2 regions of the Paenibacillus sp. FSL H3-0329 genome follow, and region 2 is predicted to be linked to the other one. Evidence: riboswitches for the same ligand, from Rfam matches in the RefSeq annotation. Region 2 holds a riboswitch; the other holds the start of a gene.
The links. Region 2 has a riboswitch for cyclic di-AMP ahead of NSQ66_RS02605 (hypothetical protein). Riboswitches for the same ligand answer to the same signal wherever they lie in the genome.

Region 1: another riboswitch for cyclic di-AMP. It lies ahead of NSQ66_RS10950 (KamA family radical SAM protein); the one in region 2 lies ahead of NSQ66_RS02605 (hypothetical protein).

The regions. Positions count from the first base shown of each region.
Region 1 covers NZ_CP150150.1:2,539,161-2,555,352, reverse strand. Annotated here, with positions in the region: gene NSQ66_RS10975 (alpha-L-fucosidase) at 1-1,083, shown strand, start outside; gene NSQ66_RS10970 (mannitol-1-phosphate 5-dehydrogenase) at 1,177-2,382, opposite strand; gene NSQ66_RS10965 (HAD family hydrolase) at 2,425-3,087, opposite strand; gene NSQ66_RS10960 (ABC transporter substrate-binding protein) at 3,615-4,640, shown strand; gene NSQ66_RS10955 (AraC family transcriptional regulator) at 4,780-6,447, shown strand; cyclic di-AMP (ydaO/yuaA leader) riboswitch at 6,496-6,637, shown strand; gene NSQ66_RS10950 (KamA family radical SAM protein) at 6,778-7,944, shown strand; gene NSQ66_RS10945 (YafY family protein) at 8,087-8,998, shown strand; gene NSQ66_RS10940 (DinB family protein) at 9,081-9,596, shown strand; gene NSQ66_RS10935 (YdeI/OmpD-associated family protein) at 9,653-10,219, shown strand; gene uvrA (excinuclease ABC subunit UvrA) at 11,488-13,992, opposite strand; gene NSQ66_RS10925 (MarR family transcriptional regulator) at 14,250-14,687, shown strand; gene NSQ66_RS10920 (alpha-mannosidase) at 14,758-16,192, opposite strand, start outside.
Region 2 covers NZ_CP150150.1:573,211-589,402, forward strand. Annotated here, with positions in the region: gene ctaG (cytochrome c oxidase assembly factor CtaG) at 1-517, shown strand, start outside; gene NSQ66_RS02555 (DUF420 domain-containing protein) at 544-1,008, shown strand; gene NSQ66_RS02560 (hypothetical protein) at 2,020-2,748, shown strand; gene NSQ66_RS02565 (GntR family transcriptional regulator) at 2,810-3,205, shown strand; gene NSQ66_RS02570 (ABC transporter ATP-binding protein) at 3,225-4,154, shown strand; gene NSQ66_RS02575 (ATP-binding cassette domain-containing protein) at 4,159-5,061, shown strand; gene NSQ66_RS02580 (ABC transporter permease) at 5,054-6,334, shown strand; gene NSQ66_RS02585 (hypothetical protein) at 6,366-6,560, shown strand; gene NSQ66_RS02590 (hypothetical protein) at 7,023-7,475, opposite strand; gene NSQ66_RS02595 (hypothetical protein) at 7,516-8,037, opposite strand; gene NSQ66_RS02600 (hypothetical protein) at 8,052-8,606, opposite strand; cyclic di-AMP (ydaO/yuaA leader) riboswitch at 8,675-8,839, opposite strand; cyclic di-AMP (ydaO/yuaA leader) riboswitch at 9,259-9,448, shown strand; gene NSQ66_RS02605 (hypothetical protein) at 9,626-10,117, shown strand; gene kdpA (potassium-transporting ATPase subunit KdpA) at 10,334-12,010, shown strand; gene kdpB (potassium-transporting ATPase subunit KdpB) at 12,027-14,060, shown strand; gene kdpC (potassium-transporting ATPase subunit KdpC) at 14,116-14,724, shown strand; gene NSQ66_RS02625 (histidine kinase) at 14,829-16,192, shown strand, end outside.

The sequences.
Region 1 (16,192 bases), 2.0 Mb from region 2:
CAAATGTATAAGAGCGCTTACTCCCACTATAACACATATGAGATGGGTCCCAAGCGGGATTTAGTCGGGGAAATGAAAGACGCTTTTGAGCAGCAGGGATTAGAGTTTTGTGTATCTTCCCATAGAGCTGAGCACTGGTTCTTCCTGTCTCATGGCAAGGAATTTGATTCCGATATCCATGAACCGCTTGTATGTGGAGATCTCTATTGGCCATCCATGCCCGAACCCGATCATCAGGATTTATTCGGCTCCCCACCCAATCAAGAATTTCTGGAGGATTGGTTGATTCGCTGCTGCGAGCTGGTAGACAATTATCAGCCGAAAATCTTTTACTTTGACTGGTGGATTCACACAGCCGCCTTCAAACCCTATCTCAAAAAGTTCGCTGCTTACTATTACAACAAGGGAGAGGAATGGGGAACTCCGGTTGCAATCAATTATAAGCATGATGCCTTCATGTTTGGCTCAGCGATCCCAGATATTGAGAGAGGTCATTTCTCTGAGCTTAAACCTTATTTCTGGCAAACGGATACAGCAGTAGCTAAAAATTCATGGTGTTATACACCGGAAAATGATTATAAATCTGCCGTAGAAATTATCAGAGATTTAGTAGATATCGTAAGCAAAAACGGCAACTTGCTGCTGAATATAGGCCCTAAAGCGGATGGCAGCATTCCAGCTCAGGATCAGGAGATTCTGCTTGGCATCGGAGAATGGCTAAAGGTGAATGGTGAAGCAATCTATGATACGACCTACTGGCGCACCTTCGGGGAAGGCCCTACAGAGATCGTTGAAGGTCAGTTTACAGATGGGATCACGAAGATTTTCACCAATGAAGATATCCGCTTTACGGTAAAAGGCAGTTATCTTTACGCTAATGTTCTTGTCTATCCAAACAACGGTATAGTGCAAATCAAATCCCTTAAAGAAAACTCTGCTCACTTCCATGGGATGATTAAACAGATCAAAATCTTAGGTTTTGAGGAACAACCTGCATGGGAAAGAACCGATGAAGCCCTGATTATAAAAACAACCTCGGTTCGCAGTGAGACTCCGGTTGTTCTGCGGATTGAATTGGATTAGGGACACTTACAGAACTTCATAACCTATAAAAAGAGTGTTCTTGCCCATCCAGCAGAGAACACTCTTTTATAGTTTTATAACCATCAATTTATATTAAAAGTAGGGTACCCTGACGTTTACTGTCTTCATTCTAGTCCTATGAGGATATCTCGCGCGTAATTTGTTGGACTCCAAAATAATGCGACCATGAAGCGGATGCTCCGTAGGGATTTTTAGTTGTGTAGCAATGACTTCACTTAGCCCGTGGTTTCGGATGTCCGCTTGAAGCTGTAAGGCTTCTGGATCTTTTTCATAATCAAAATAAAGTGCAGAAACAATAGCTGAGACTAAATGTGAGGTCTCAAAACCAAGTTCATGAGCAAGCATTGCCGGTTTTACGAGTCGATCATTAGGTGAAAGCTTGCGAAGCGGGGAGCGGGCGACACGTGTAATTTTATCGTTAAAGTTGGGGTTAGTGAATCGTTCCATCATCTTTTCTATATACCGGTCATGTTCTATGGGCTTGAAGCCATATAAATGCACCAATAAGGTCCCTGTTTCCTTAAGCACCCCGTGAACACGAGCTCTGATTTCGGGATCAGACATCGCTTCTTGAATGCTAGTATAACCTTCCAGGTATCCAAAATAGGCTGCACTGCAATGACCTGTATTCACAGTAAATAGCTTCCGTTCGAGGTATGGCGCCAGCGAATCTACATAATGGACGCCTTTAATTTCATTGTAGTTACCAATCATTCCACTGCGGGGAATAACCCACTCACTGAAGGGTTCAACGAGGATTTCAAGTGAATCTGTATTTTTCTGCATAGGTACAATCCGGTCAACCATCGCATTGGGAAAAGCGACATTGCGGTCAGCAAGCTCCTTGAAGGATTGCTTCATATATCGATAAACAGATTTTTTCAACTTCTGACTGCTTCCAATCCCATTCTCACAGGCGATGATATGAAGAGGGGTGAGATTTCTGTTGTTTTCAAGCCTTCGTTCGATGCCCTGCGCAATGGTCTCAGCAATATCTTGTAAAGCGGATATTCCGACTGCAGTTGTCACAATTTCAGCTTCTGCTATAGCTCTAGTAACGTCCTCAGTATCATTCAGATTGATCGCTGTAACATTATCAACGATAAAGCTGTCCCGGTTCTTGTTAGCTAGGGTGACAGGATATTGGCCACGTTTTTGCAATTGGGCAATTTTACTCTTATTTCTTCCGACGAAACAAACGTTGTAACCGGAGTCCGACAACATAGGCCCAATAAATCCTCTGCCAATATTGCCCGCTCCAAAGTGTACGGCTCTCAATTTGGTATCCCCCTTTAATTTGAACTCAGTTTCTCGGTTTCTCTATACGAAGCAACGTTGAGTAACTACATGATCAAATTCAAGAAGACTTAGATTATCAATTTTATGGTGCTGCTTATCGAATTCAAGAAAATTAGTAATTTCGTTAGGCGTCACAATGCAACGGATGCCAGCTGCTGCCGCTGCCTTAGATCCATTCGGTGAATCCTCGATAGCAACCGCCTCATCAGCTGTGATTCCAAGACAAGCTAACGTTTGGTTATATAGCTCCGGATCTGGTTTCACTTTTGCCACATGGTCGGCAGTCCGAACACATTCGAAATACTCGCGAATACCCAATTGATTCAGATATTTTTCCACCCATTCCAGGGAAGAACTTGAGGCCAGCCCTATGCGCAGTCCAGCTGCCTTGGCAGAATCAAGATAATGCTGAATACCTGGTCTTATTGTTTCAAGCTCCATCAGTTTGCTGTGTCTCTGTTTAACAGCCTTGCTGAACTCTTCTTTGTCAATTGCGAGCTTAAGATCAGTCATCAAATATTCATAAGGATTAAAACTGTTCAAGCTCGTGCCGATGCAGGTGGAATATTGTTCAAGCGTCAGGTCCACTCCATATTCTGCATAAGCCTCGTTAAATGCGGTGTACCAAGCAGTCTCCGTGTCGATAATCGTTCCGTCAAAATCAAAAATAATTCCTTTGATCACAATCAACCATCTCCCTCGTATTATGTTTGGTTAGAATATCTTACGCAAAACCTTCTGCATATTCTACAAAAAGCTATTTCGGCTTGCGTTTGACTATAAAAACCATAACAAAGCCCTTCTACTGACGTCAAGCACGGTAGATAACATGCCACGTAATGATAACGATTACAATCAATGCGGACAACCCTGAATTTTTGCATCACCTGAACATCTTAATACATAACAATAATCAGATTCAAAAAAACACCACAATCCTATGTGCTTCAAGGGATTCCTTCTGCCAAGTTTGTTATGAAGGCAAGCTCCCTCTCTTTCTTTCCATTGCTGTTATTTAGAGTATTTTTCCAAGCAGCTAAAAATAATTTAAAATAATTTCAACCACATCCTTTTTACTTGATTGTACAAATCAAATTACGGGGTTATTTTTTGTCCATTGAGTAAAAAGAGGCTTTAATTTATGATAGTTTTTAATCGAGAATGATTATCATTATTGGTGGTCGTTACATATAATAGGGAGGCAATAAGATATGAACAAGGTAAGACAGTCCTTCGCTGTGGTATGTGTACTATTTTTGCTGAGTACATTGCTACTGGCGTGCGGAAACTCAAAGGAACAATCCTCTGCCAATAGTACGGCGAACGCAACCGGGAACTCTTCCGCTGCAACCGCGGCACCTTCAGCAGAACCCTCAGATAGCAGTACAGATGAAGCTGCAGCGACTACCCGCTCCTATACAGATTACATAGGACATACTGTAGAGATTCCAGTGAATCCGCAGCGAATTATCTATTCTGGAGAAACTTATGGCGATTTGCTTGCACTTGGTGTGCAGGCGGTAGGTTATCCTCTTTCTATGGGGGAAGGCCAGGTTTTTGAAGATCAATTGCAAGGTGTGGAGGATGTAGGCTTCCCTATCAATCTGGAAAAAACATTGGAGCTTCAGCCTGACTTGATCATCTATGCGGGCACAGATGAAGCTGATTTCGAGCAGCTCTCCAAAATTGCACCAACGATAATATTTAATACCTTTGCCCCACTCCAGGAACGTATGCTGGACATTGGTGGAATTGTTGGTAAAACGACTGAAGCAGAAGCATGGCTTGCCCAGTATAAAACCGCTGAAGAGAACATGTGGAAGCAATTGAAATCCGCAGGCATGAAAGAGGGCGAAACGGCTGCGGTCTTCACTTATTATCCAGGAGACAGACTATTTATAATGGCAGCAACCGGACTTTCACAGGTACTCTATGGGGAGAATGGCTTCAAGGCAACTCCAGCTATTCAGAAGATACTTGATGAAGGTAAAGGGTTCCAGGAAGTATCCATGGAAGTCCTGAAAGAATATGCCGGAGACCGGATATTCATCTTGACTCCAGTGGCAGAAGAAGCAAAACAATCCACAGAGAATCTATTAAAGAGCCCTATCTGGAAGAGCCTTCCTGCCGTCAAGAACGGATATGTCTATACACAAGACATCATGAAGACTTCAAGTGATGCGACAACAAGAGAATGGCTGCTTGGCGAAATTCCACAGCTATTGAATATGAAATAACCTTCCGAGATGAAGTGTTTAACACAAGGCTGATAAAAAACTGCAAGAAGCATGTCAACAGCTGTTGATATGCTTCTTTTTTTTATATACAATGAATTCATTGATAATCATTCTCACCAAATGAACGGAGGCTGAACCCATGCTGCATACATCATCGTCCTGCCCCCCACTCCACTCTCTGTTATTTCAGCTAAACGAGGCCGAACTGATGATTCAAGCTGCCGATTCAAGCTCTATAACGCGTACAACCCAGGACTATACCCTTCTCATATTTACTGGAGGGAACGGACAATTGAACCTCGATGATCAAAGCGTGATACTAAGTACGGATAAATGTTATCTACTATCTCCTGGAATCTCCTATAGTACGAACAACCAGGAGCTGACGTTGTATTATTACCTCATCACCTTTACAGCAATTTATACAACCAAGCATCCTAAACGATATTCTGGAGAGCTGCTTTCCGGCAGACGGGAGTTAATTGTGCACCCGTTCACCAAGGTAATCCGACTAGTCGAAGAGCTGCTCATGAACAGGAATAATACCGATGATGTACAACAATTCAAGCGACAATTAAAATTCCAAGAATTGCTGCTGCTACTTTTTGAGCATAATTACCCTTCCAAACACCTGCCAAGTCCTACGGAATCCGTAGAAAAGACCATAACATTCATTCAGGAGCATTATACAGAGAGTATCACCGTGAAGCAGTTGGCTGAACGGGCGGGGATATCGATCTGGCAGTATACACCGATCTTTCAACAGCTTACGGGTAAAAAGCCGCTTGAATACCTGACGGATCTGCGTATTAATCATTCCAAACGATTCCTGCAGGAATCGACTGAACCACTGCGGGAAATCGCCAGACTGGTCGGCTTCTCGGATGAATACTATTTCAGCCGCCGCTTTCGGCAAAAAACAGGAGTTACACCCGGACAATATGCACATCAGCAAGGTCGTAAGCTTACCGTCAAGGATTGGACGGGTCATGAGGTGGAAATTCCTGAACGAGCGAAACGTATTGTCTATCATGGCGAGACACTTGGCGACCTTCTCGCGTTAGGTGTAAAGCCTATCGGTGGAGATGAAGCATTCGCCCGGAACAGCGTCTATAAACATCGACTTAAGAAGCTCGCCAACGTCGGGTTTCCACTGGACCCGCAGTTGACCGCTTCCCTAAACCCAGATTTGATCATTTTGGCAAATAGTGATGAAAGAGCCTACAGAGCAGTTTCTGGTATCGCTCCGACACTCACCTTTGATTCATTTGCGCCTCTCGACAACCGAATGCGGACATTAGGCAGTTGGCTAGGTAAACAGCGCGAAGCGGAAGCATGGCTGGAGTCATTCACAATCAAAAACGCAGCCATGTGGCAGCAGCTTTACTCGACAACTCTCCAAGTTGGAGAAACCGCCTCTGCTTTGGTCTATGATCATGGAGATCATCTATATGCTATGGGAATGTCCGGATTCTCCACTGCGCTTTATGCCCCATGTGGTTTACAACCGACCGAAGAGATTCAGGCCATATTGGACGAAGAGTTAGGGTTCGCCGAAGTGGATCCAACACGACTGCCTGCCTACGCCGGAGATCATATCTTCATGTTCATTCCGGAACGCAAAGACTCGCGAGCTGCAATGGAACGACTACTAGACAGTTCACTTTGGAACAGTCTCCCGGCAGTACGTCAGGGACATGTTTATCTGCTCGACGGAAGCAAATGGAACTCCAGTGATGCGTTAACCCGGGAGAAGCTGCTAACGTTGTTGCCTAAACTACTCGGCGGAAGTAGCGCTAGCAATTGAAGGTGAATCTAGGATTCTCTTTTGACTTTTCAAAACTTCATAGGGTATACTTTATCTACGCTTAATTTCCAACTTTTACAGTTGAAAAGCGGGGGAACCAGTTAATTGGGGCGAATCATTGAGCATTAGAATGTAGGGTACCATCTTACCCGAGTCCGTCAGCTAACCTCGTCAGCAGTGGATGGGTCTGCTTTTCATGTTATTTACATAACCAGAGACCCTTGCTAAGGGTCTCTTTTTGTGCTTTTTTTGGACCCTGCTGGCAGTAGATTGGCCTTTGACACTAAGGCTCCCTCATTTCTCACACTACGAGACAAAGGAGAGATGTACGTGCAAAAGGTAAAGTACTTCACGGATATTAACAAAATAGCTATGTTGTCTGAGCTGGAAAAAGAGAATCTGAAAGAAATTACAGAAAAATTTGTTTTTCGTGTAAATGACTACTATCTGTCTTTGATTAACTGGGATGATCCAGAAGATCCCATCCGTAAGCTGGTTATTCCTAACGAAGGTGAACTGCTGGAGTATGGGCGCTGGGACGCCTCCGATGAGGACACGAATTATGTGGTACCTGGTTGTCAGCACAAGTATAGAACCACTGCACTACTGATTGTATCCGAGGTCTGCGGGGCTTATTGCCGCTACTGTTTCCGTAAGCGTCTGTTTCGAAATGACGTGAAAGAGGCGATGGCTGATGTCTCTCCGGGCTTGGAGTATATCGCAAAGAATCCGGAGATTAACAACGTACTTCTTACGGGCGGGGACAGTTTAATTCTCTCCACACCGAAGCTAAGATCCATTATTGAAAATCTAAGAAGCATTGAGCATGTTAAAATCATTAGACTAGGTTCGAAGATACCCGTATTTAATCCGATGCGGATCTCTGAAGACGAAGAGCTGCTGGAGCTGATTCGTACTTACTCTACCGAAGACAAACGAATCTATGTTATGGCGCACATCAATCATCCTCGTGAAATCACACCTGAAGCCAAAAAAGCATTTAAAGCTCTCCACAACGCAGGGGCAATTGTCGTAAATCAGACTCCCATCCTCAAAGGCATCAACGATGATCCCATTATTTTAGGGGAACTACTGGACCGACTTTCATGGGCTGGCGTTACACCCTACTACTTCTTTGTGAACCGGCCCGTTGCCGGAAACCGGGATTTCGTATTACCGCTCGAGCAAGTCTATCAAATTGTAGAAGAAGCCAAAGCTAGAACCTCAGGACTTGGCAAAAGAGTACGCTTATCCATGAGCCACACCTCAGGAAAAATAGAAATTCTCGCCATTGATAACGGGAAAGCCTATCTCAAATACCATCAATCCAGAGATCAGGAATACGGAAAATTCATGATTCTAGATTGTCCAAAGGACGCCGAATGGTTCGATGACCTGCCTGGGAATGAGCAATATTGGACCCCACCTGTGAAAAAAAACGATGCTATTATTTCTGTTAATCATTTATCAGAGCCTGCGGATTTAATCTATAAATAAATTAATCGGCTCTGTCAGACTCTGTCATAGGATATTACTTCATCACCAACAACAAAACTCCTCCCTCCCAAAATTAGCCCGAAAAAATCTATGATATAATCACGCTGTAACACGAAATGGACTAATGGGTGGGAATGCACACATGAAATTGGAACGATTGATTTCTATGATCTACAAGCTATTGAACCACGAAGTTTTATCTGCCTCCAAGCTGGCTGAAGAGTTTCAGGTTTCCCAGCGAACGATCTATAGGGATATCGATGTGATTTGTGCCGCTGGTATCCCGGTCGTATCATATCAGGGAACTAAAGGTGGATATGGCATCATGGACGGATATAAAATGGATAAAAGCCTGCTCCGTTCGTATGATGTCACTTCTCTGATTACTGTACTTAACAGTCTTTCTTCCGTGTTTGAAGATGAACATACGCAAAGAACCATTGAACGGCTGCAAACGATTGGAACGGAGCCACAGACCTCTAGTCTCGCGGTGGATCTTGAAACCCGGCGTACGGATCCTGACGCACTTCCTCTTTTACGTGCGGCTATAGCGGAACGAAATGTTGTCCGTTTTGATTACATCAGTGTAAAAAATGAACGTACAACCCGTGAAATGGAACCAGTAAAGCTTCATTTTAAATATAGCAACTGGTACATCTATGGTTATTGCCGGGCACGGCAGGATTATCGGGAGTTTCGTCTTTCCCGGATGCTGAATTTGTTCCTGACGCAGGATACCTTTCAATCACAACATGAAGTACCCAAAGAGGCTGGCTGTTCAAACAGGGTAGATCAGGTGGAGGAAATAGTAATCCGGGTGGGCCCTGAGGCTTTGGCAGAAGCTTTGGATCAGTTTCATCAAGTCGACAAGGAATTTCATTCTGATAAAAGCATGACGATGCGAATTCCTGTGTATAAGCCATTGGAAGCTTGTTGGCTTTGGTCCATTCTGCTGAGTTTCGGCAGCGGGGCCGAAGTCCTCGAACCCCCTGCATTGCGAGGTATTTTAAAAGAGCAGCTTCAAAACACACTCAAACTTTATGAAGAAGTATGACAGTCTGATGTCATACTTCTTCTTTTATATTAACAACAGTAACAAAAACAAATCCATGACAATTCAAAAGGAGACAATACGAATGACAAATTATCCAGTAGAAATGTTTAAATACCACACATGGGGAAACCAAACTATCCTGGGGAGAATCAAGGAACTCCCGGCTTCTGTGCTAAGTCAAGAAGTGAACAGCTCATTTCCCACCATCGCTCATGCCCTTAGCCATATCTATGCGGTTGATACGATGTGGTATCTTGTTTTAACAGGCACTGCTATGCCTGAGGCTTTTCAACAAAGTATCCCGCTAAATTTGAGCATTCTAGATTCTGTGGATGAGTACGTAAATATCTTTGCACAGCTATCGGAACAATACAAAGCATGGTTACACAACCAATCCGATTTGGAGCAAACCATTCTGCTTGACAATCCATTCGCCGGAATCCGCCAAACACGCCTATCAGAAATTGTGTTGCAAGTCGTCAATCACGGGACTTATCATAGAGGTAATATATCTACTATGTTACGGCAGTTAGGCCACGCTTCCACCATGAATGACTATTCTCTTTTTTGGTATCAGGTAACAGCGGAAGCTATTTAAACACTAATGGGCAATCTGCCCCACTCCATACCTAGAAAGGAAATTGTATTTTAATTATGGAGATTGAAAATCTAATTACAGTAAAAACGAGAGAAGATTTAAGAGTTTGGCTGCAGGAGAATTGTAAGACTGAAAAATCTTGTTGGGTACTCGTTAGTATGAAGCCAAACCCAGAAACGTTGCTATATTTGGACGTAGTTGAGGAATGTTTGTGTTTTGGATGGATCGATGGAGTGAAAAAGAAAATTTCGGAAACAGAGCTGGCGCAAAGACTCTCTCCCCGAAGTAAAAAAAGCTCTTGGACTGAATTGAACAAAGAACGGGTCCGCCGCCTCGAAAAGCTGGGGTTAATGAGTGCTGAAGGAAAACGGATACTTCCTGATATGAACCCTGATTCTTTTATAGTAGATAAGATTATAGAGCAAAGGCTAAAAGAGGACAGGCAAGTATATGAGAATTTCCGGGCCTTTCCCCCCCTTTATAAAAGAGTTCGGATCGACACGATCCAAAGCAATAAACATCAGCCAGATTTATTTAAGAGTAAATTAGACAAATTCATAACAAACACTAAAGAAAATAAAATGTACGGGCAATGGCATGATAATGGACGTCTGCTCGATTAAGCTGCGCTAGATGCATGATCTCCTGCTGAGGCTTTCGGACTCCAATGACGCTATTTACTAATTTATCGCCTCTTCAGCAATCCATCGGACTCCAGCGCAGCTATTCCTTAGAAACTGGCTCTTATAAGGCGTTTTTTTCGCCAATAGGGGCTATGCGGTCCGATAATACTCCAAATGACGGATTTTCCTGCATTTAAGGTCTGCTGAGTCCGATACGCCGAAGAATGATCATTTGCTGGACTCCTGAGTCCGACACCGCCGAAGTATGATCATTTGCTGGGTCAACTGCTATTGCTATTGCTATTGCTATTGCTATTGCTATTGCTATTGCTACTGCTACCACTACTGCTACCGCTACTGCTACCATGATCTCCTGCTGAGGCTTTCGGACCCCAATGACGCTATTTACTAATTTATCGCCTTTTCAGCAACTCATCGGACTCCAGCGCAGCTATTCCTTAGAAACTGGCTCTTATAAGGCATTTTTTTCGCCAATAGGGGCTATGCGGTCCGATAATACTCCAAATGGCGGATTTTCCTGCATTTAAGGTCTACTGAGTCCGATACCGCCGAAGCATAGTCATTCGCTGGGTCAACTGCTATTGCTATTGCTACTGCTACTGCTACTGCTGCTGACACCATGATCTCCTGCTGAGGCTTTCGGACCCCAATGACGCTATTTACTAATTTATCGCCTTTTCAGCAACTCATCGGACACCAGCGCAGCTATTCCTTAGAAACTGGCTCTTATAAGGCGTTTTTTTCGCCAATAGGGGCTATGCGGTCCGATAATACTCCAAATGACGGATTTTCCCGCATTTAAGGTCTGCTGAGTCCGATACCGCCGAAGCAGGATCATTCGCTGTGTGTTGTTTCCGTATCTTGGTCATTCGCCGTGTGATGCTACCGTGTCTTGGTCATTCGCTGAGTGATGCTACCGTATCCTGCTCTTTTACTGTGTGATGTTACCGTATCTTAGTCATTCGCTGTCTGTTGCTACCGTATCCTAATCATCTGCGGATCAAACACCATCGACTCATGATCATCTGCTAATCCTATAGTGCTACATACGTGTAAATTCATCTGTTAATCCTAATGTGCTACGTACGTGTAAATTCATCTGTTATTCCGAAAGTGTTAAGTACGCGTGAATGGGATCGGTTCAAACGTTCAGACGAAGTTTAGAGTTGAGAGCAGTGGTTGGTTTAAGTTCAAAAAAAGGAGGTGTCCTAGCCATTTTCATGGCTTTTGGACACCTCTTTTTTTGATTATAGCCCCTCAGCCAGAATCCGTTTCAGGAACATCCCTGTGTAGGATTCCCGCACTTCAGCAACCTGCTCCGGTGTACCTTCAGCTACAAGCTTACCGCCCACAACGCCACCTTCAGGGCCAATGTCAATCACCCAGTCGGACTCCCGAATCAACTCTAAGCTGTGCTCCACAACCACGACCGTATTTCCCGTATCAACCAATTTGCTCAATAAGGTATGGAGCTGCCTGATGTCTGACGGATGAAGGCCTGTTGTTGGTTCGTCGAGCAGATAGAGCGTATGGTTTTTGGAAGGTTTGCTCAACTCTTTAGCCAGTCTAATCCGTTGCCCTTCACCACCGGATAAGGTTTTGACAGATTGTCCCCATTTAAGGTAACCGAGACCCACCTCACACAACGTCTCGATTATCCCCGCCATTTTGGCTTCCGACTTAAGAATTGGCAAGCTTTCCTGCACGGACATGTCCAGCAGATCCGAGATGGAATATCCATCATATTTCACCTGGAGAACCTCATCCGTAAATCTTCTCCCCTTGCAAACGTGGCATTTAACCTCCAAATCGGGTAAGAAATTCATGTCTACAGTCAGCACCCCAAGACCCTGACAGGTTTCGCAGCGTCCACCCGGTGTGTTAAAGGAAAAATGCTTGGAGGTCAGTTTTCTTTTTTTCGCCTCCGGCAATGCAGCAAACAGCTGGCGCAGATGTGTGAAAACATCTGTATATGTCGCTACATTAGAACGCAACATCCTCCCCATGGGCGATTGGTCAAAAATCACTATATTTCCAACCTGATCTAAGCCTGCAATCTCCGCACAGCCTGTTTGCTCATGTTCTTTCGCACTACCTTGCGCAAGAATATCAAAGACTAGCGTCGACTTGCCTGAACCCGAAACCCCAGTTACAGAAACTAGACAACCTAGAGGAAATGTAACCTCCGGGATCTCAATGTTCCGGTATTGAGCCTGTCGGATGGTGATCTGTTTTCCGTCACCTTTCCGGCGAACATATGCAGCAGTCTTATGACGCTCTTCTCTAAGATAGACTCCCGTAACGGAAGTCTCGCTTGCCATCAAGTCCTCAATGCTGCCCTCGCCAACAACTTGCCCGCCGTCCAGACCAGCACCCGGACCCATATCAATAATATGATCGGCAGCGCGCATCATCTCAATATCATGCTCGATAACGAGCACCGTATTCCCCAAATCGCGTAACTCCTGAAGCACACGAATGAGGCCAACAGTATCCCGCGGATGAAGCCCGGTCGTCGGTTCATCTAGAATGTATAACACTCCAGTCAGACCTGACCCCAGCAATGAGGCAAGGCGCAGCCGCTGTGCCTCTCCACCAGATAAGGAGACCGTCTGACGGTTCATAGAAAGATAACCTAGACCAACATCGATAATCCTTTTTAGTCGGGTAGGCATATCGTGAAGGATGGGTTCAAGCAGATGAAGTCCCTCGGCGGGCAAAGCCGCCTCTAAGCCTTTCGTCCACTCGTAAACATCGCTTAATGACCAATCCGATACCTCCGTAATCGATACGCCAGCTACCCGTACGAGACGAACTTCGTTTTTTAAACGAGCGCCAAGACATTCCGGGCATTGCTGCTCATGAAAAAATCCGCCGTCTTTTTCCTGTGTACCAGCTTCTCCTTCCTTCTCCTTGTAACGCCGCCACAAACCAGGAATGACGCCTTCAAATTTGGTGCCTTGAATCGGCTTAACATTGGGAAAATGGCGCTTAAACGCCTCACTTTCCACTCCGTAATACAACAAGTCGCGCTGAATTTCACCGTAATCTTTTAAGGGCTGATCCGGGTCAAACTCAAAGCCAAAATGCTTGCCAGCGGCCAATAATATACGCATCTGTATATCACGATGAACACCATTCAGCGAGGCAACCCCACCCTCACGCATACTAAGCTCTGGATTAAACACCGCCGCTTCATTTATAGTTGCCACAGATCCAACACCACCGCAGGCTTCACAAGCTCCCTCCGGTTTATTAAAAGAGAAGTGGGACATACCCAGCTTCTCAAGCTCTGCTCCGCAATGTGGACAACCCATCGTCTGACCATCCATTTCCTCGTCTTCCTCGATCAGCAATCCCCTCGCTTCAAAAGAAGGTGGGATGCTGCCACTACAGGAAGGGCAAACCTGCTCGCCTAATCTGGAAAAGATAAACCGGACAAACGTATAGATGTCAGTGACAGTCCCGACTGTCGAACGGGGATTACGATTGGTGACATGTTGTCCAACACTAATGGACGGAGATAGTCCAATAATAGACTCCACCTTTGGTTTACTGATCGTATCTGACGTCATGCCCATGGAATCCAAATACTGTCTTTGGCATTCCCGCTGTAGTGTATCCATAGCTAGCGTCGATTTGCCTGATCCCGAAGGTCCTGTCAGGACAACTAGCTTATACTTAGGAATCGTGAGCGAGACATTTTTCAGATTATTCTCACTTGCACCTTTAATAACAATAGTCTCTTTCACATCTATTCCCCTCTCATTTCAACCCACTGGTTCGTAGTTATATCTTCTATCCATATGGTTGCCCAAAGTTGTTGTATTGCAATTATTTTGCAAAACATTCCTAATTTCGATAGAATGTATTTGATAAATCACAAAATTTTCAAATAACTTTATAATCTAATATCTTGACTATCAAGATATAATTATTTTAAAAGGAGCGTTATCTTTTGTCAAGCCACGAACAACCTACACCAGAGCAGGAACAATTCACCTTGCTTATGCGCAGTTTGGGAAACCGAACGGTATTGTACCAACAAAATGTAGCCGCCTCACTTGGGTTATACAATAATGATTTCTTATCTATAGATATTCTACGGGAGAAAGGTCCGATCACTGCCGGAGAACTGTCTAAATTAACCGGTCTGACCACCGGAAGTGTTACAGCATTAATAGACCGGCTCGAAAAAAATGGCTATGTCCGCAGACAAAATGACCCGAATGACCGCCGTAAAGTGATTATTGTGCCATTATATGAGAATAAAGATGATGTCATTAATACGTACCAACCGCTCCATACCGCCATGGTTAAGCTCGCAGCTTCTTATACGGATGAAGAGCTCGCCCTTATTTCGCAGTTTTTAGGCAAAGCAAGTGCGGTTCTAGAAGAGCAGATTGATCATCTTGGATCCACTGCGCGCGGCAAATCTTCTTCCTAAGATACTTATTTATACAAAAAAGGACGATATCCAAAAGTCATACGACTCTCTGGATACCGTCCTTTTTCATTTATTTTCTAATACCAATCGTTACAATTTCGCATGGACCGATCTGTAAGTCAAAGCTTCCTTTCTCTTTCTCATCACTAGAGACAGGGTGGCTCTCCTCTTCTAGGATCGTCGTTTTATAGAAATACTGCTGCGGAATACTTGAACGGAAGGACAGGTTGGTGTTCTGCTGACTCATGTTATACCAACGCAGCAGCAAGTCTCCAGTCTGCTCGTTCATTTTTAGTGAAGAAAATGCGAGTTCCTTACTCTCCCAATCGAATGGAGTATAAACCGGCGCAACTACTCCTGCATGTACATCTGTCTGGCATACAATCCACGGAACCTGGAATTGGTAAGCTTCAGCATAAGCACCAGAAGTTATACCCTCACCTGTGTGCGGGATTAGCTCCATACGAACAACGTGCTCTCCAAGACACTGCGCTTCTGGAGTAGGGAATAGCCCCCAGTCACCAAGTTCACCAACAGAACGTAGCAGTGTAATCGCAATAGTGTTACGCCCATCTCGCAGCACTTCATATTCATTTAATCCAAAATTAGCGACGGTTAGACCCGCTTTCCCATCACTAATATCAACAAAGGCTTGCTGATGTTGCGTGTTACTCGGATTCTTCCATTCTGTGGCGGGTTCAATATTCCGCTCAGCAACCTCGAACATCGAATCTACACGATGCGTAGCAGCGTTCAAATCTGTCGGAAACAGTATACGAATCCGGTGATCTTTGGCCTGGTTTTCTATTGTCGTTTCGATATGCAATCCCTTTCCGCCCCGCTCCAAGGTGATTACAGTACGAAGTTTTAGAATGACTGTGTCACTACTGCGCTGAGCTTTGCGCTCCGGATAGTAAACCAGTGCACGCTGCTCCTCATCCAGCTTATCATCTGCCGAAGCTGGAATCTCCCAGTCATGCTTAATTTCTATAGCGGCGCGAAACGATGTATTTTCCAGTACACAAATATTAGCCTTTAGTCCTTTAGTCGTCAGAGCTTGTTCGGCCTCTGGCTGTTTGTACATATATTCATTGCCGATATCCCCGGTGTTTTCATATACGCCAAGATCTTGATAGGTCACTCCACTAGTTTTGTCACTTAGCATAAACGAACCATCATCATTAATAACTACCTTGATAACGTCATTTTCCAGCACCCGATCTCCTTGTAGCAAAGATTCAGCGGCTATTGGCAGTTTTGCATCTGCCCGGCGAACCCAAGCATATGAACGAAGACCTAGCGCAGGAACTTCTACGGCTTCAAAGGTAAGTCTTACCCGGCGGCACATATACGGCTGACGGAACTTGTCATCTGGCAAATCATAACCAAACTGAAGCCCTAAGTCCTCCATCTGGCAGGCAATATCATTCCCTTGATCGTCTACTAACACACGATCGTGCAAGTCAATTCCGGTCATACGGCTAGCCGTTTCTTCCAGAGAGAAC
Region 2 (16,192 bases):
CCATATTCCTGTTATTCATGATTATGTGATGCTGCATTTTACTGTTCATCGTATTTATTACATTGTTTTGTTCCTGACCTCTGCTTTAATGTGGTGGACACTGATTAATCCGCTGCCGGAACATCGTATGGCGAGTGGGCTTGGGAAGATTGGGTTTATTTTTCTGAACATGGTATTGCTGACGCCAGCTTGCGGGCTGATTATATTTGCCGATCATCCGCTCTACGCCACTTACAGTGATCCAGAGACTTGGGCGCGTGCTATGGGCTATTGTATCTCGGGTGACCCCTCTGTTTTACTTCAGAATTTTGGAGGTCCTGCATTCTTTGAAGTGATGTCGCCGAAGGTGGATCAACAGGTGGGAGGCATCGCGATGAAGTTCATTCAGGAATTTATTTTTGCCTCTATGCTTGCTTATGTGTTCTATCATTGGTATAAAAAAGAGAACGGACAAGACGACGATGAATTGTCGACGCCATCCTCAACACTTCAGGAGAGCAACTTGAACCGTGCATAACTGGTAGACTGCCGAGGGGGAGAATCATGGATATTTTCACAGTGTTCCCGACTATTAGTACGTCATTCATCGTGCTCAGCGCGGTGCTGGTGGCTATAGGTTGGTGGCTCATTATCAAGGGCAAACGCGAGGCGCATAAGAAAACGATGATTGCTGCCGCTATCGCTGCGCTGCTGTTTTTTATTGTTTACGTATCGAGAACGTTGTTTGTGGGGAATACCTCATGGGGCGGTCCGGATGAACTGAAGACGATTTATCAAGTGTTTCTGATCTTCCATATCGTCCTGGCAACCGTAGCTGCGGTATTCGGACTTACTACGTTAACTCTTGGTTTCAAGGCGAAGTATTCCAAGCACCGTAAGTGGGGCAGAGTGACATCGATAATTTGGTTTATCACAGCGATTACAGGCGTTATGGTGTACGTGCTGTTGTATGTTTTGTATCCAGGTGGACACACCAAGCCGGTGTGGGAAGTTATTTTGGGAGCGTAAAATAAGTGCTTGAATAGAGCACAGAGTTTAGTGCGTTGAGCGAATGAACAGCACTAGAGTAGCAGAGTCGTAAATAGTTATGAAATAAGCCTATATATCTGCATGTTCCTGAGTAGGGATTGCGGGTGATGGGCTTATTTTCGTTTGTGGATTTTCGGGGATCTGTCCTGAAATTGAATGAAGTTAGCTCGAAAAAGACGTAATCAGGGAAAACCTCCCTGAAAATGAACGAAATTAGCTAAAAAAGGCCATAATTAGGGAAATCCTCCCTAAAATTGAATGGAATTAACCCAATAACAGAGTAATAGCTGAATTTTTAGGGAGGAATTCCCTAAAAGCTCGTAATCTAAGCTCTATTTGGCTGATTTTAGGGAGTTTTTCCCTAATGTTTCTATTCCGTCCGGCAGTCGCCCATATCCCACACCTGAAACTGCACTAGCAGCCGAAACGGTATCCCGCACCCGAAACCGCACCATCCGCCATACCCGCATCACACAATCGGAACTGCACCATCCGCCGCGCCCGCATCACACAATCGGAACTGCACCATTCGCCGCACACGCATCATACCCCCGAATCAGCACCACAGCCGCACCAGCACCCTAACCCGAACCAGTATCTGCTCCGCCACCCGCCTCTCTCAACGCACATCACACCAACACGTTGCATAGAAGCAGAGAGTGAGCTCTTACTACTTCATTTCCTGAAATGAATTATCTAATAAACTCAATTATCCCAGTTACATTCGCCCCGTAGCATTCTGCCTCAATTCCCCCTCATTGTAGTTAATCTCAATTAATAAGCGTTACCTAACGTCTGAGAGTGTCTTCATAAGCTTGAAGTATGAGGTTGCCCAAACCTCCTATTTCTTTTGAATAATTTCCAGTTACAGGATTGACAATAAAAAACCAAGGTCATATACTGTGTATATAGATATATACAGTAAGCACAGGGATATGAACACCTGCTTCTGCTAGACGCTGAAGACATTGTAAAGCGAGGTTAGCATTGATGAGAACATTAAAAGATTCATGGTTTATGTTGCGCTCTGATTTTCGCGGAGACAAATTAAAAATATTAGGGACCCTCGTAATAACAGTTGTTTTTATGAGTTATCTTGGTGGACTGACTAGCCTGATAGCAAATGATGTACTAGGTGAGCAGGATCGGACGATGCTAGCGGATTTCTTATTTCTCTCCTTTATCCCCTTATTGGGATTAACATTCTCTCGCCGCTCCATGAAATATTGGAGTGAAGACTCTTACACAAAAATGTTGGTTTACTTACGGACTTTACCGATTCCAGCTGCAGTAATATTATCGCGGAGGAAACTTCAGGGTGTGGGCTCCTTTACACTAAATGGTACGTTATTCTTCGGTATTATTTACTTGTTAGGAGAGAATTTCCGGACAGAACTGGCGGTTCCTTCGTATATAGCTTTTGCGATTACTTGGCTCGGCTTCGGATTCATGGTCTCGGGTCTATATATTTTTATTGAATATCTTTTTAGCGGCAAAGCTTATCTATGGCTAACATTGCTTATCGTAGTTTTATCGTGGGCAACATCGTTCTTAGTTACACTGGGCGGAGGCAGTTTGTTCTTATACAGTATCTCCTATTCAAAGGAGTGGGGGTTGTTATCTCCGATCATGTGGGGGTCACTTCTGCTGGGGACAATATCTGTGCAATTATTCTCTAAATGGACTATACATCGGCTGAAAAGTCGCAATCTCGTATAAAAAATCGGAAATGGCAAGGACTGCGCTCTAGCACGCTAGAGTGGAAGGCGAGGTGTAAATAATGTGGATACCGGTACAAATCAACGAAAATAGTGCAGAGCCCCTCTATCATCAAATAGAGACTCAGCTTAGATCATTAATCATTAGCGGAGTCATTACAGAAGGTACGCTGCTGCCCTCAATTCGTGAGTTCGCAGGAGATCTGAAATGCAGTGTAATTACCGTGCGGCGGGTATATCAGGATCTGGAGAACGAAGGTTTGCTGCGAACGCGACAAGGAACAGGTACCTTTGTATCCCATGTAGGTGACGGAGCAATGGAAGAATATAAACGGGAAACGGTTGGCAAAGCACTTGAAAGTGCAGTGGATATCGGCCGATCGGTACATTGCAGCAAGGATGAACTTGAACAGATTTTTATGGAGATTGTAGAACGCAAGTATAGAGAAAAGGATTGAGAGGGGGGCGCTTACTCATATGGTACAGATGGCTATAGAATTGCGGAATGTACTTAAACGGCGGCGAAACAAGACGATAGGGCCGCTGACCCTGAATATGCCTAAAGGATATATTACAGCTTTGGTAGGTCAGAATGGTTCCGGCAAAAGCACACTGCTGAATCTGCTGATGCAGCTGACTAATCCAGAGGAAGGCGAGATATATTGGTTTGAGAACAGGTATGATAGCGGGTTGTCTCTGGAGCTTCGCCAGACCATTGCCTATGTTCCTGAAACGTCAATTACTGAGGAGAACCACTGGAATGCAGAGGAGGCAGCTCGATTTCGGAAGTATTGGTATCCAAATTGGGACGATCAATATTTTCAGGAGCTGATGGATCGCTTGGAGGTTCCGTATCATATGAGACTTTCGAAGATGTCTAAAGGGGAGCGTCGGAAATTCGAAATTGCTGCAGCACTTGCGGCGCGGCCAAGTCTGCTGCTATTGGATGAACCTTCATCAGGTCTTGATCCTTTTGCCTGGAAGATTATGATCGAGACACTTCGTAAATATATGGATGAGAACAACGCAACGATCATCATCTCCACACACATTGTGGATGAGGTGCGGCGGCTGGCGGATTATATCGTCCTTATGCATCGGGGAGAACTGCTGGGCATGGCTGAAAAAGACAGTCTGTTCGGTGCTTGGACCGAGGTTTGGGTGAATGCTGCGGATGAAGAGGAGCTTGCGGAGTTATCGGCTGAGTTGCCAGGAGGCTTGCACTTTACAATGGATACACCGGGTGTAGCTTCTTTTATCATAGAACAATTTTCTGAAAACGAGAAACGCATTCATAACTTGGGCGTAAAGGTTATCAAGAGCCGCAGTTTGGAACTGGACGAAATATTAAGTTTATGGACACAGGGTCATCGTCCTATTCTAATTGACCACAAGAGAGGGGACTAGAGAAATGGAAGCCTTAAAGCTGGAAAGTGTAGTTAAGCAATATGGAGAAAAAACCGCAGTAAACGGAATTAACCTAACTGTAGGTAAAGGGGAAATTTACGGATTACTGGGGGCGAACGGCGCGGGAAAAACAACCACGATGCGTATGGTACTCGGCCTAATCTACCCTGATGAGGGCAAAATTTTGTATAACGGGAAGCCTTTCAACAGTGAACTGCAGCAACTTATGGGTTATCTGCCCGAAGAACGCGGGCTATATCCTAAGGTGAAGATCAGCGATCAAATCGTTTACTTAGCCCGCCTGCGTGGGATGTCAGCTAGTGATGCAGATAAGAGCTTGCGCTATTGGCTGGATCGATTTGAGGTTCCGGATTATTACAATAAAAAGATAGAAGAGCTTTCCAAAGGAAATCAGCAAAAAATGGGCTTTATCGCCGCTGTCGTTCATAAACCGCAGATTCTGATTCTAGATGAAGCTTTCAGCGGGCTGGACCCAGTAAACGTGGAGCTGCTGAAAGATACGGTCAAAGAATTGCGTGATTCGGGAACAAGTATCCTTTTCTCTACGCACCGGATGGAGCATGTAGAAGAGCTGTGCCGTAACATTACGATTCTCGATCGTTCCAATACGGTCGTTCAAGGGGATATCCGCACGATCAAGAATGGCTACCCGCGGGAAGAAGTATTGCTGCGTACAGCTAATGAGGTAAAAGGTCTGGAGTCCATCGCAGGCGTTACAGCAGTGAAACGGCTGGAGCGTGGGTATCTGTTATCGATCAGTGAGATCGGTGCAGCACAGCGTATTTTACAGCAGGCGATAGCACAGGGTGAAGTGGAGCATTTTGAAATCAAGGAACCTACGTTAAACCAAATCTTTATCAGAGCGGTGGGTGAATCTAATGAATAAGATGGGGACAATTATCGGCTTTACCTTTAAAAATAAAGTTAGAACGAAATCATTTATGATTACTACTTTGATTCTAGTATTATTGCTCAGCATAGGGATGAATCTTCCCTATATCATCGATCAGTTTAAGGGTGATTCGGCCAAAAGTGAAGTTACTCAAATTGCTGTGATTGCTGAAGAGGGAAATCAGGTTGCAGAATTGCTGAAGGCTTATACTGCGCCAGAGGGCATGCCACAGGCTAAGATAGTACAATATGCTTCTGCGGATGATGCCGAGTTAAAGAAAGCATTAGATGAAGAGACAGTAGAAGGTTATGTTACTTTTGCAGAACCTACTGGTGAAGGGCTTCCACCCGTTACTTATCACAGTAATGATGGGGAACTAAACGGAGATGTTCAAGTTTATCTTCAAAATGCACTTCAGCAAGCAAACACACAATTCATCGTTGGCGACAAGCTGACCTCTGAACAGATTGCTGCAATGTCAACACCAGTGCAGATTACTACACAACAGCTTAAGGCAGGCGGTGGCAGTGAAAGCTCTCAGGAGGACACTCCGGCCATTAACTACATTATCGTATATGCCATGCTTATGTTGTTCTTTATGTCCATTATGATGACAGGCAACATGATTGCCGCTGAGATAACCTCTGAGAAAAGCTCGCGGATTATGGAGATTCTCATTACAAGTGCCTCACCTTTAGCGCAAATGTTCGGTAAAGTTATCGGTGTTTTCCTAGTAGGAATATTGCAAATTGGGATCTTTGTCGCAGCGATCGTCGTCAATTTGACGCTCCCGCATAATGCGACTGTATTGGCTGATTTTGATCTCGATTTAGGCCAGCTCAATATTAACTTGCTGCTCTATGGATTTGTCTTGTACGTATTAGGTTACTTCCTCTATGCCTTGATGTATGCGGCTGTAGGTTCGATTGTCAGCCGTACGGAGGATCTCGGTCAGGCGGTAATGCCAATCATGATGTTAGGCTTCGTAGCGTTCTATGTTCCACTGTTCAGTATCTCCAATGCAGATACTCTAGTGGTTAAGATAGCGAGTTATGTACCTTTCACTTCACCATTGACGATGCTGCTCCGAATTGGTGTCGGTGAGGTGGCGATCTGGCAAGTCATTGTATCGCTGCTGATCCTGCTTGTGACTACCTTCATCTTCGGATGGCTGGCAGCCAAGATCTATCGTACCGGCGTACTGATGTACGGCAAACGCCCAAGTATTAAAGAAATCAGAAAAGCAATGAAAGCATACAAGATCTAAGAAGGCCCCATATAACTTTTAAGGAGTGCTAATGATGTCTACAAGCGAACAATATACCATTATGCTTTTAATGAGTTCGGTATCACTGGCTTCGGTTAGTAGAATGCTTCCGGATGGCTCCACTTTTATGGATTTCGTTCAAGGCGTATTGACCGGTGTTGCTATAGTGGGGATGTTGGCAGGATTGTGGATGTACAGTAAGGCGCGTAAGAGTAAGGCACAATAGTAGGTACTGAATTTTCGGGGGGGATCCTAACAGCCATTTATGGTTGCTGGGATATCCCCGTTTTTGCGTTGGCAATCTCTTTGTATACGAGCTGATATAGCTAACGGACCCAGCAACACTTAAATGCAACAATCATCGAGATTTGGCAAGATATCGGACACAATAGTCGCTATTGGCATGAAAAACGGTGAATTAGTAGCTCTTTTAACCAAATAGTTGCACTGGAGTCCGATACTATGCTCAAAAGGCGATAAACGTGCAAATAATGTCATCTGGGTCCGTAAGCCTTGCCTTGGTGGAAGATGATTAGGGCCTGCTTGAAGACGATCCGAGACGCTCATCGCTCGGGATTTCTACTGGAGTCCGAACGCCGGCCAAATTTGAGGAAAAGCTTCAATTAAAGGCTCCTGAGTCCGTTAGATGCTTCATGCGCTTAAAGATCGTCTGAATTCTAGTCAGTGACTAAATTATAGAAAGATTTGCGCTCGTTCGTATATCCGCTTGGTCGGTCATCTGCTCCCGTACAGCTCTAAGCTGTGCTTTCAGTGCAGGAACACTTTTTTGCAGAATAATGCTTATTTGAGAAAGAGGCAGCTTTAAGCCGTACCACAATACCTTCACAAGCTGTTCCTCCCAAGGTAATCCCTTAGCCGATAGAAGAGAGCGCCGGGCAAAAGAATCAGCACACTGGCGAATACAAGTGCGGTAAGCGTGGATAGAGAATAACTGAGGGTCGAAGTTATCCTGACGATATATTTTATGAAGCTCTGTGAAGGTGCGGATAGTAACCTTGTCTGCCTCATTAGATTGTTCTAATAACATGGAACTGAGTACGTAGACTTCATTAGTATACTTTTGAACACACTCTGCAAATTTAGCACTGTAGGTGGACACGGGAGGTAAGGGGTCAGGCATGGTGAACACGATCCTTTCAGAATGAGAGATTTGCTTGAATCTATAATATAGAAAAGTAAGAGATGGATTTATTGATAAGATCGGCGGTGTCTGGTTCCGGGCAACTGTGTTTCTGCTGGGAGGCAGTGGAAAAAGCTTTGGAAGGTTTGTAGTAGAGCCGTTCACTTCTGGAATTGCTCCCCCCAGCTGCAACACTGTACAGACGCCCTTGCTGAATATGCCCAGCCAAGGATTTACCCTGGAGCTTGGCCTTTAAATCCTGCAAAGCACCCTGAACTAGCTCAAGCTTAACCTGCTCCCAATCTGAACCTTCGCGGCGGACCTTATCCAGCGCTTCCTCAAGACGGCAATGACAGATAGCCCGTAAAAAAGAACTCCATTTAATGAGATCGAAATTTTTGGTGTTGGCAGAGATTAGACAAGCCCCCCAACTGCAACCTCCCTTACAGGTGAGCTTCAGAATACCATAACGGCAGCCTTCAGCCCCTTCCATTCCATAGTGAATAGGCTCGGGTTCATCCAATACAAATACTTCAATGCGGGATAGTCTGCGCTGGTCCATAGTAGGGTTCCTCCTTAGATTTCCAAAAGCTTTAAGTCTACCTGATGAGTGACACTAGCCTTTTCTACACAGGCGAGCATTTCCATTTTATTCTCACAGACTGCGGTATGCTCTAGCCATAGTCGGAACTTCTCTTTCCGTATAACAGATAGATGTAAGGGAAAGGTGCTGCGGGATCTCAAGACATACCAACCGGCGCTTACATCTTTCCAAGGCTCCTTGAAGGCTGTAAACCACGGGAGTTTTTGATGCGATGACCAATCCTGCTGCTGTTGTTGTTCTCGAATTTTTTTATATATTTCATATACAATCTTAGAGTCTAAACAGTCTTTACAAGAAGAAGGTGTACTGAATTGGCGAAGGGCTTGGATCTGGTTCTGGCCAAATGCATAACCTACAATGTACCTGTGATTATTTTCTTCGAACCACAAGGCCCCGAAACAAACGTAATTTAGACTTATCGGCTCAAGCAGCCCTTGATGTATCCCTAAATAATAGTGCTTCAAAACATTCACCCCATCCAGCGTGCTATCACCTAATAGGCTCAGGTAACGCAAAAACCGCAGCAAGAGGAGGACCTCTGCTGCGGTTTTGGATTACAGGCAGATATACCTGGGCCAAAGCGTGGCGGATCAAGGGTCTCTCTCTTTACGCTTACGAGGTTAGCTGTCGGATTCGGACGGTGAGAGTCGCCCTACCTATTGAGACTTACGCAGTCTCCTTTGGATTCACCCCAAGTAGGCCAGGTGGCCTGATGGTTCCCCCGTTCCCTGCGAATGCAGGAACTCAGCGTTGATTGTTTTTCATGAATTAGATTCAACCCGAATCATACTCTTTTCAAGATTTTCTGTAAAAAACGGAAAATGTTCTTTTAGAGCGATTTTAACCATATCCTGCCGACTACGACTGAAAAACGAGGTAAATAGGTATTTATGGCGTGTTATCGCGCCTCTTTCTCGCTCAACCTCAGCTTCTTGCGTTTCTACCTATAAAGGGAATTTGCAGTATTTTCGCTCTAAAAAGGTGAATAAAATCACATGGGTTATAGATAGCGATTAAACGCTCGAAACTCGAGTAAACAAGAGATATAGAGAGATTAGATATCAAGTAAGCGCTATCTAATGGGAAAATAGTTTTTAATTTGCATTATTTTGGCATCATTCAGGTTTTACAAGTCTTCGTGCATAAGAGTATGATTACTCCTGTTTCAACGACAATCGAATATTTGATCCGCTTAATTTCCGATAAGGAAAGCGGGGGAACCAACAATCGGCAGCCGATGTGAGAGTCGGAAGCTGATTATGGGGTGAATCCTGTAGAGGGTGCGAGTGAGCTCGCATCTATACAGGTAGGGCGACTCTCACCGCCCGAATCCGACAGCTAACCTCGTAAGCGTATGGAGAGAGGATGAGTGCAATGTGACCGCTAGCGAGCCACAGAGGAGATCCTTTGTGGCTTTTTGCTGTGCTCTTAGAAGCAAAGCATTTATGGAGGCCTCCCCCAAGAGGTCGCTAAATTCATCATTAGCGGTATTTGTAAGGCAGCGTCTAATGACGTGACACAACCGAGCTTTAGGTTGTGCCCGAAAATGACGATAGGTCAACATCCTTTCGGAGATTTTCGTTGCCTCCTTGTTGTAAATGAGCAGGAGGAGAAAAAAGAGATGACGGATCAGAATGAATATGTGCTTGTATGTGCGCCTACAAAGGCGGGAGAACATTTCATTAAACTTCTGAAGTTCAGGGGTATTAAGATGGCGGGATTAACCAACAATCTGGCTGAGAAAGCTTTACTAGAGGAGCTCGGAATCGAGCAGGTTATTCTAGTGGATACCCGCCATCAGAGCACTTGGTTTCGCCCATCGTTCCCGGTAGGCAGGGTATATCTGTTTGAGAGCAGCTTTCCGCTTTGCTGCCGCTATATTCAGATGTGCCGTACCTGGACGACACAGCCAATTTTTGTGATTACAAGTTCTATAAATCCTAGATTGGTCTATAAAAGACTTGGTGCGAGCTATGTAATCTATTCCCATAGTGGTGATGCTGATTTTCTAATCGATAGATCACCTCATCAAGGATAATGGAAGGAGTGCGGAAGATATGATGGATCTGTATATGGTGGCTTCGTTAGCTGTAATTTACGGGTTATTTTATGGCTTTATGCGCTGGTGCGCAGGTGTAGTTGAGGATACGGGGAGGGATAAGCTGTGATTCTAGTAATCGCTGTTACCCTACTGTTGTTTATATATCTGGTTTACGCGTTGATTCATCCTGAGAAATTTTAAGGAGGGGCATTCATGGGCATTTTGCAAATAGTCGTCGTAATTGTAATTCTCATCTTGTTGGTCAAGCCGATGGGGACGTATTTATATCATGTATTTTCTAACGAACCGAATCGTACGGATCGCTGGTTTGCAGGCACAGAGAAAGGTATTTATAAGCTGATCGGCCTGAAAAAACGGGACGGAATGTCCTGGAAGAAGTATGCACTCAGCTTTGTTTTAACTAATATCGTACTGGTTGCTTTCAGTTATATTTTTCTAAGATTACAGCGGGGATTGCCGCTGAACCCGAATGGAATTGCCGATATGGAACAGACGCTTTCATTTAATACGGTGATCAGCTTTATGACCAATACGAACCTGCAGCATTATAGCGGGGAGACGGGACTATCGTATTTTTCACAAATGGCAGTCATCACGATGATGATGTTCACGTCTGCAGCGAGCGGATTTTCTGTTGCGGTTGCTTTTGTCAGAGGGATTACAGGACAGAAATCAGTCGGAAATTTTTTTGAGGACTTCGTAAAAGCACATATTCGTGTATTCATTCCATTAGCTCTGCTAGTTTCATTGGTGCTGGTAGGATTGCATGTGCCACAAACGCTCAAGCCATCGCTTGAGGTCACTACACTCGAAGGGCAGACGCAACAAATCGCTATCGGTCCAGTCGCTTCTTTGGAGTCAATTAAACACTTAGGTACGAATGGTGGCGGCTTCTTCGGAGCCAATTCAGCGCATCCTTTTGAGAACCCTAATCCACTTACGAACGTTCTGGAGATTCTCTCTATGTGGATGTTGCCAGCCTCTTTGCCATATATGTACGGGTTGTTCGCTAAGAACAAACGTCAGGGCTGGGTGATTTTCACAGCAATGATGACCTTGTTCGTTCTGCTGCTGGGGCTGAATTATTATGCGGAAACTAAAGGGAATCCCGCTATTAATGCGCTGGGGATCGAGTCTTCGCAAGGCAGCATGGAAGGTAAAGAGGTACGTTTTGGGATCCCGCAATCTTCTCTGTTCACTTCGGTAACAACGGCAGCTACGACAGGTAGTGTTAACAATATGCATGATACGCTGACACCGCTGGGTGGCATTACCCCTCTGGCCCTAATGATGCTCAATAACGTCTTCGGGGGAAAAGGTGTAGGACTAATCAATATGCTGATGTATGCCATCATGGGCGTCTTCTTATGTGGACTAATGGTTGGCAGAACACCAGAGTTTCTCGGGCGAAAGATAGAAGCCAAGGAGATGAAGCTGATTGCGATTGCTATCCTTGTGCATCCGTTCATTATCCTTGTACCAACAGCAGGTGCGTTCTTAACGGACTTGGGCAACGGTTCCATCACGAATCCCGGATTCCATGGACTTAGCCAAGTGTTATATGAATATGTCTCTTCTGCCGCGAACAATGGTTCAGGATTTGAAGGGCTTGCGGACAATACCACCTTTTGGAATGTTACAACCGGGATCGTAATGCTGCTTGGCCGTTATGTCTCTATAATCGCAATGCTGGCAGTTGCAGGTTCACTGATCCAGAAGAAGCCGGTTCCTGAGACGATTGGCACATTCCGCACAGACAATGGTCTGTTCACCGGAATTCTGATTGGTACGGTAGTGATTATCGGTGCGCTGACGTTTCTGCCGGTCATTGTGCTCGGCCCGATTGCAGAATATTTGACCTTACGGTAGGAAGAGGGAGAACAAGATGAGTACTGTAAAAAGAAAAAAGCTGCTGACGGGACCCATACTCCTAAGCGCTGTAAAGGATAGCTTTATTAAGCTTAACCCGGTGACGTTAATCAAAAATCCGGTCATGTTCGTAGTCGAAATCGGCACGATTATTGTATTGCTTATGGTACTGGCCCCCGGATATTTTAATGCAGAGAAATCGGTAGGCTTCAATATCACGGTGTTGTTCATTCTGTTATTCACAGTGCTGTTTGCCAACTTCGCTGAAGCGCTGGCTGAAGGCCGCGGGAAGGCCCAGGCGGATTCGCTTAAGAAAACGAAACAGGATATCACAGCTAATAAGCTCGTTGGAGGGTCTGTGAAGACCGTTTCTTCCTCCGAGCTGCGGAAAGGAGATATCGTGATCGTCAGTCAGGGAGAACTTATCCCTGGCGATGGTGAAGTGATTGAAGGGCTGGCCTCCGTAGATGAATCGGCAATTACAGGTGAATCTGCACCTGTTATTAAGGAAGCCGGCGGAGATTTCGGCTCAGTCACAGGCGGCACCCGGGTAGTTAGTGATGAGATTAAAGTCAAAATTACCAGTGATCCCGGTGAGTCATTCTTGGATCGGATGATCTCCCTCGTTGAAGGGGCGAAACGTCAGAAGACACCCAATGAAATTGCACTAAATACACTCTTGATCAGTCTGACGTTGATTTTCCTGATTGTAGTAGTGACCTTGCGGCCAATTGCGACTTATCTGGGCGTTGATCTAGATATTCCTGTTATGATCGCCTTGCTGGTCTGTCTGATCCCGACCACAATCGGGGGACTGCTCTCCGCTATCGGGATAGCAGGGATGGACCGCGTCACACAGTTTAATGTCCTTGCTATGTCAGGGAAGGCCGTTGAAGCTGCCGGCGACATTAATACAATGATTCTAGATAAGACCGGTACGATTACTTTCGGAAACCGGATGGCGAGTGATTTTGTGCCAGTTGGAGATGAAACGGAAGCTGAGCTTACGGCTTGGGCAGCTATTAGTTCGCTAAAGGATGAGACTCCGGAAGGACGTTCTGTTATTGAGCTGGCTAAGAAGCTGGAACGCAGCTATGACAGCAAACTTGCTGAAGGCGGAGAGCTCGTGGAGTTTAAGGCTGAGACCCGGATGAGTGGTATAGATCTGCGGGATGGACGATCTGTTCGTAAAGGGGCAGTCGATTCCGTGAAGAAATGGGTACAGTCGAAGGGCGGAGTCATTCCCGCGAACCTCGACAGTAATTCCGATGCTATCGCCCGGATGGGGGGGACCCCGCTTGCTGTTGCGGTAGACAACCGGATTTATGGACTTATTTACTTAAAGGATACAGTTAAGCCAGGCATGAAAGAGCGGTTCGATGAGCTGCGAAAAATGGGAATCAAGACTATCATGTGTACAGGGGACAATCCGCTGACCGCAGCTACTATTGCCCGTGAAGCAGGGGTAGATGATTTTATTGCAGAGAGTACACCTGAGGATAAAATAGCGGTTATCCGCCGCGAGCAGAACGAAGGCAAGCTGGTGGCAATGACTGGTGATGGTACGAATGACGCACCTGCCCTTGCCCAAGCTGATGTGGGCTTAGCGATGAACAGCGGGACTACAGCCGCTAAGGAAGCAGCAAACATGGTTGATCTGGACTCCGATCCCTCGAAGATCATTGAGGTTGTAGCTATTGGTAAACAGCTACTGATGACGCGGGGCGCGTTGACAACGTTCAGTATTGCGAATGATATCGCTAAATATTTCGCAATTATTCCGGCAATGTTCATGCTCGCCATTCCTGAAATGGAAGCTCTGAATGTCATGGGATTGGGTTCACCTAGCTCGGCAATTATATCTGCATTAATATTTAATGCGATTATTATTCCGCTGCTGATCCCATTGGCTATGAAAGGTGTCTCGTATAAAGCGATGAGTTCTACGAAGCTGCTGGGACGTAATATTTTTATCTATGGTTTAGGTGGAGTAGTCGTTCCTTTTGCGGGCATCAAACTTATTGATTTGCTCGTAAGTGTATGGATATAACAACGGATTAACTAATCATTGAAAGGGTGAGAGCATCGTGAATAACAGAAAATCGATTGCGGACGCTGAAGAACAGTTGTCATCATCGAAGGGTGCTAATTTCTTTATTATATTACGGCTATGTCTAGTGTTTGTTGTTCTCTGTGGAGTGATTTATCCTCTGACTACTACAGCGATTGCTCAAGTTCTGATGCCATCGCAAGCGAACGGCAGTCAGCTGAAGAATGACGCTGGAGTAGTAGTGGGTTCAGAACTCATCGGGCAGAGCTTTACGGACCCGGCATTATTCCATGGCCGTGTATCCAGCATTGATTATAAAGCGGAAGCTTCAGGCTCCAACAACTATGGCCCATCCAACCCCGATATGCTGCAGCGGACGAAGGATTCCATCACACAGTGGCAGCTGGATAATCCGGATGTGCCTGTAAACAAGCTGCCGGTTGATTTAGTAACCAACTCAGGTTCAGGTCTTGATCCGCATATCACTCCTGCATCGGCAATTGTGCAGATTCCCCGGATCAGTAATTTGACCGGGATTCCAGCCACGCAGCTGGAAGAGCTAGTGAATAAGCAGACCGAAGGTCGTGATCTAGGGCTGTTTGGTGAAGAACGGGTAAATGTTCTGAAGCTGAACATGGAGCTCCAGAAATTAACGAACAAATAAATATAGCTAATATCCCTGCCCGATTGTTCAAACTGGGTCAGGGATATCTTGCTTTCTGGCATAGAAGAGTGAATGGATGAACGGGTTATTAAGGAGTGGTCTTGATGGGAACATATCGGAGGAAGACGCCGGAGGAACTGCTGCTCTCTATCTATGAGCTGCATCGTGGACGCCTGAAGATCTATATAGGCCCGGTCAGTGGATCAGGCAAGACCTATCAGATGCTGCGTGAGGGGCAGGCGCTGAAAGCACAGGGCATCGATGTTGTAATCTGTGCGGTTTCAACCAACCAGAGTCCAGAAACAAGGGATCAGCTGGGTGACTTGGAACGGATTCCAAGTATTCATTGGTTTCAGAAGGAGATCGAGAAGAAGGATCTGGACGTGGAGGCCATTGTGGCGCGTAATCCAGAGGTTGTACTGACCGATGGATTGGCTCATCATAATCGCGAGGGTGCGGAGAGATCAACTAGGCTGGAGGATATCAAATATTTATTGGGTTGTGGAATTAGTGTCATCACAACTGTAAACGTATACGAGCTGGAGGGCGCAGCAGATCTAGCGCGAAAGTGGACGGGGATTGAGGTGGAGTATTCCTTGCCTGCGGAAGTGCTCACCCTTGCAGATGATATCGTTCTAATTGATGTGACTCCGGAAAAGATACTTCAACGTTTGTCCGAAGGACATTTGGGCAAGAAGCAGCGGACATCGCTTTTTAACAAAGGGAATCTAAGCAAGCTGCGGGAGCTGGCGCTGAGAATGGTAGCGGAGGATGTTAATGGTTCGCTGGAGAAGCATCGGGAGGAGCAAGGGTTGCTGGGAGCTTCGGGGATTGCCGAAAAAGTGTTGGTGTCCGCACAGTATTATTGGAATGGCTCGATTCATATCCGCCGTGGACAGCAAATCGCTAAACGGTTAAACGGAGATCTGGCGGTGGTATCCTTCTGGAAGCAGGGCCTGACGCCCTCTAAGGAAGCAGCAACCTTCAAGCGATCCCTATGGAAGCTGACTGAGAAGATTGGGGCCTCGATGGAGGAGATTTCTTTTCGCTCGAAGAGGGAGATTCCAGGACTACTAGTGAAATACGCCATCCAGCATAATATTACCCGTATCGTTATGGGACACTCCAAGCAAACGGCGTGGCAGGAGCTGTGGAAGGGTTCGATTGCTAACTCATTGTTAAAGCAAATCCGCGGAGTAGATGTGTTTTTCGTGGCTGATCGTGCTGAGCGTGAGGGAGAACGCGTTCTTCCTACCCGGCAGAGCCGAAATGAGCGGAAAGCCGATGCCTATCACAGATTAAGCAGTCAGGAAGTAAAGGATAAAATCGATGCCATTCGTGGGGGCACATTTAAAGTGTACATTGGTGCTGCTCCCGGAGTGGGCAAGACTTATAAGATGCTGCGAGAAGGAAATGATCTCCTAAAGAGAGGGATCGATGTTGTTATTGGACTACTAGAAACGCATGG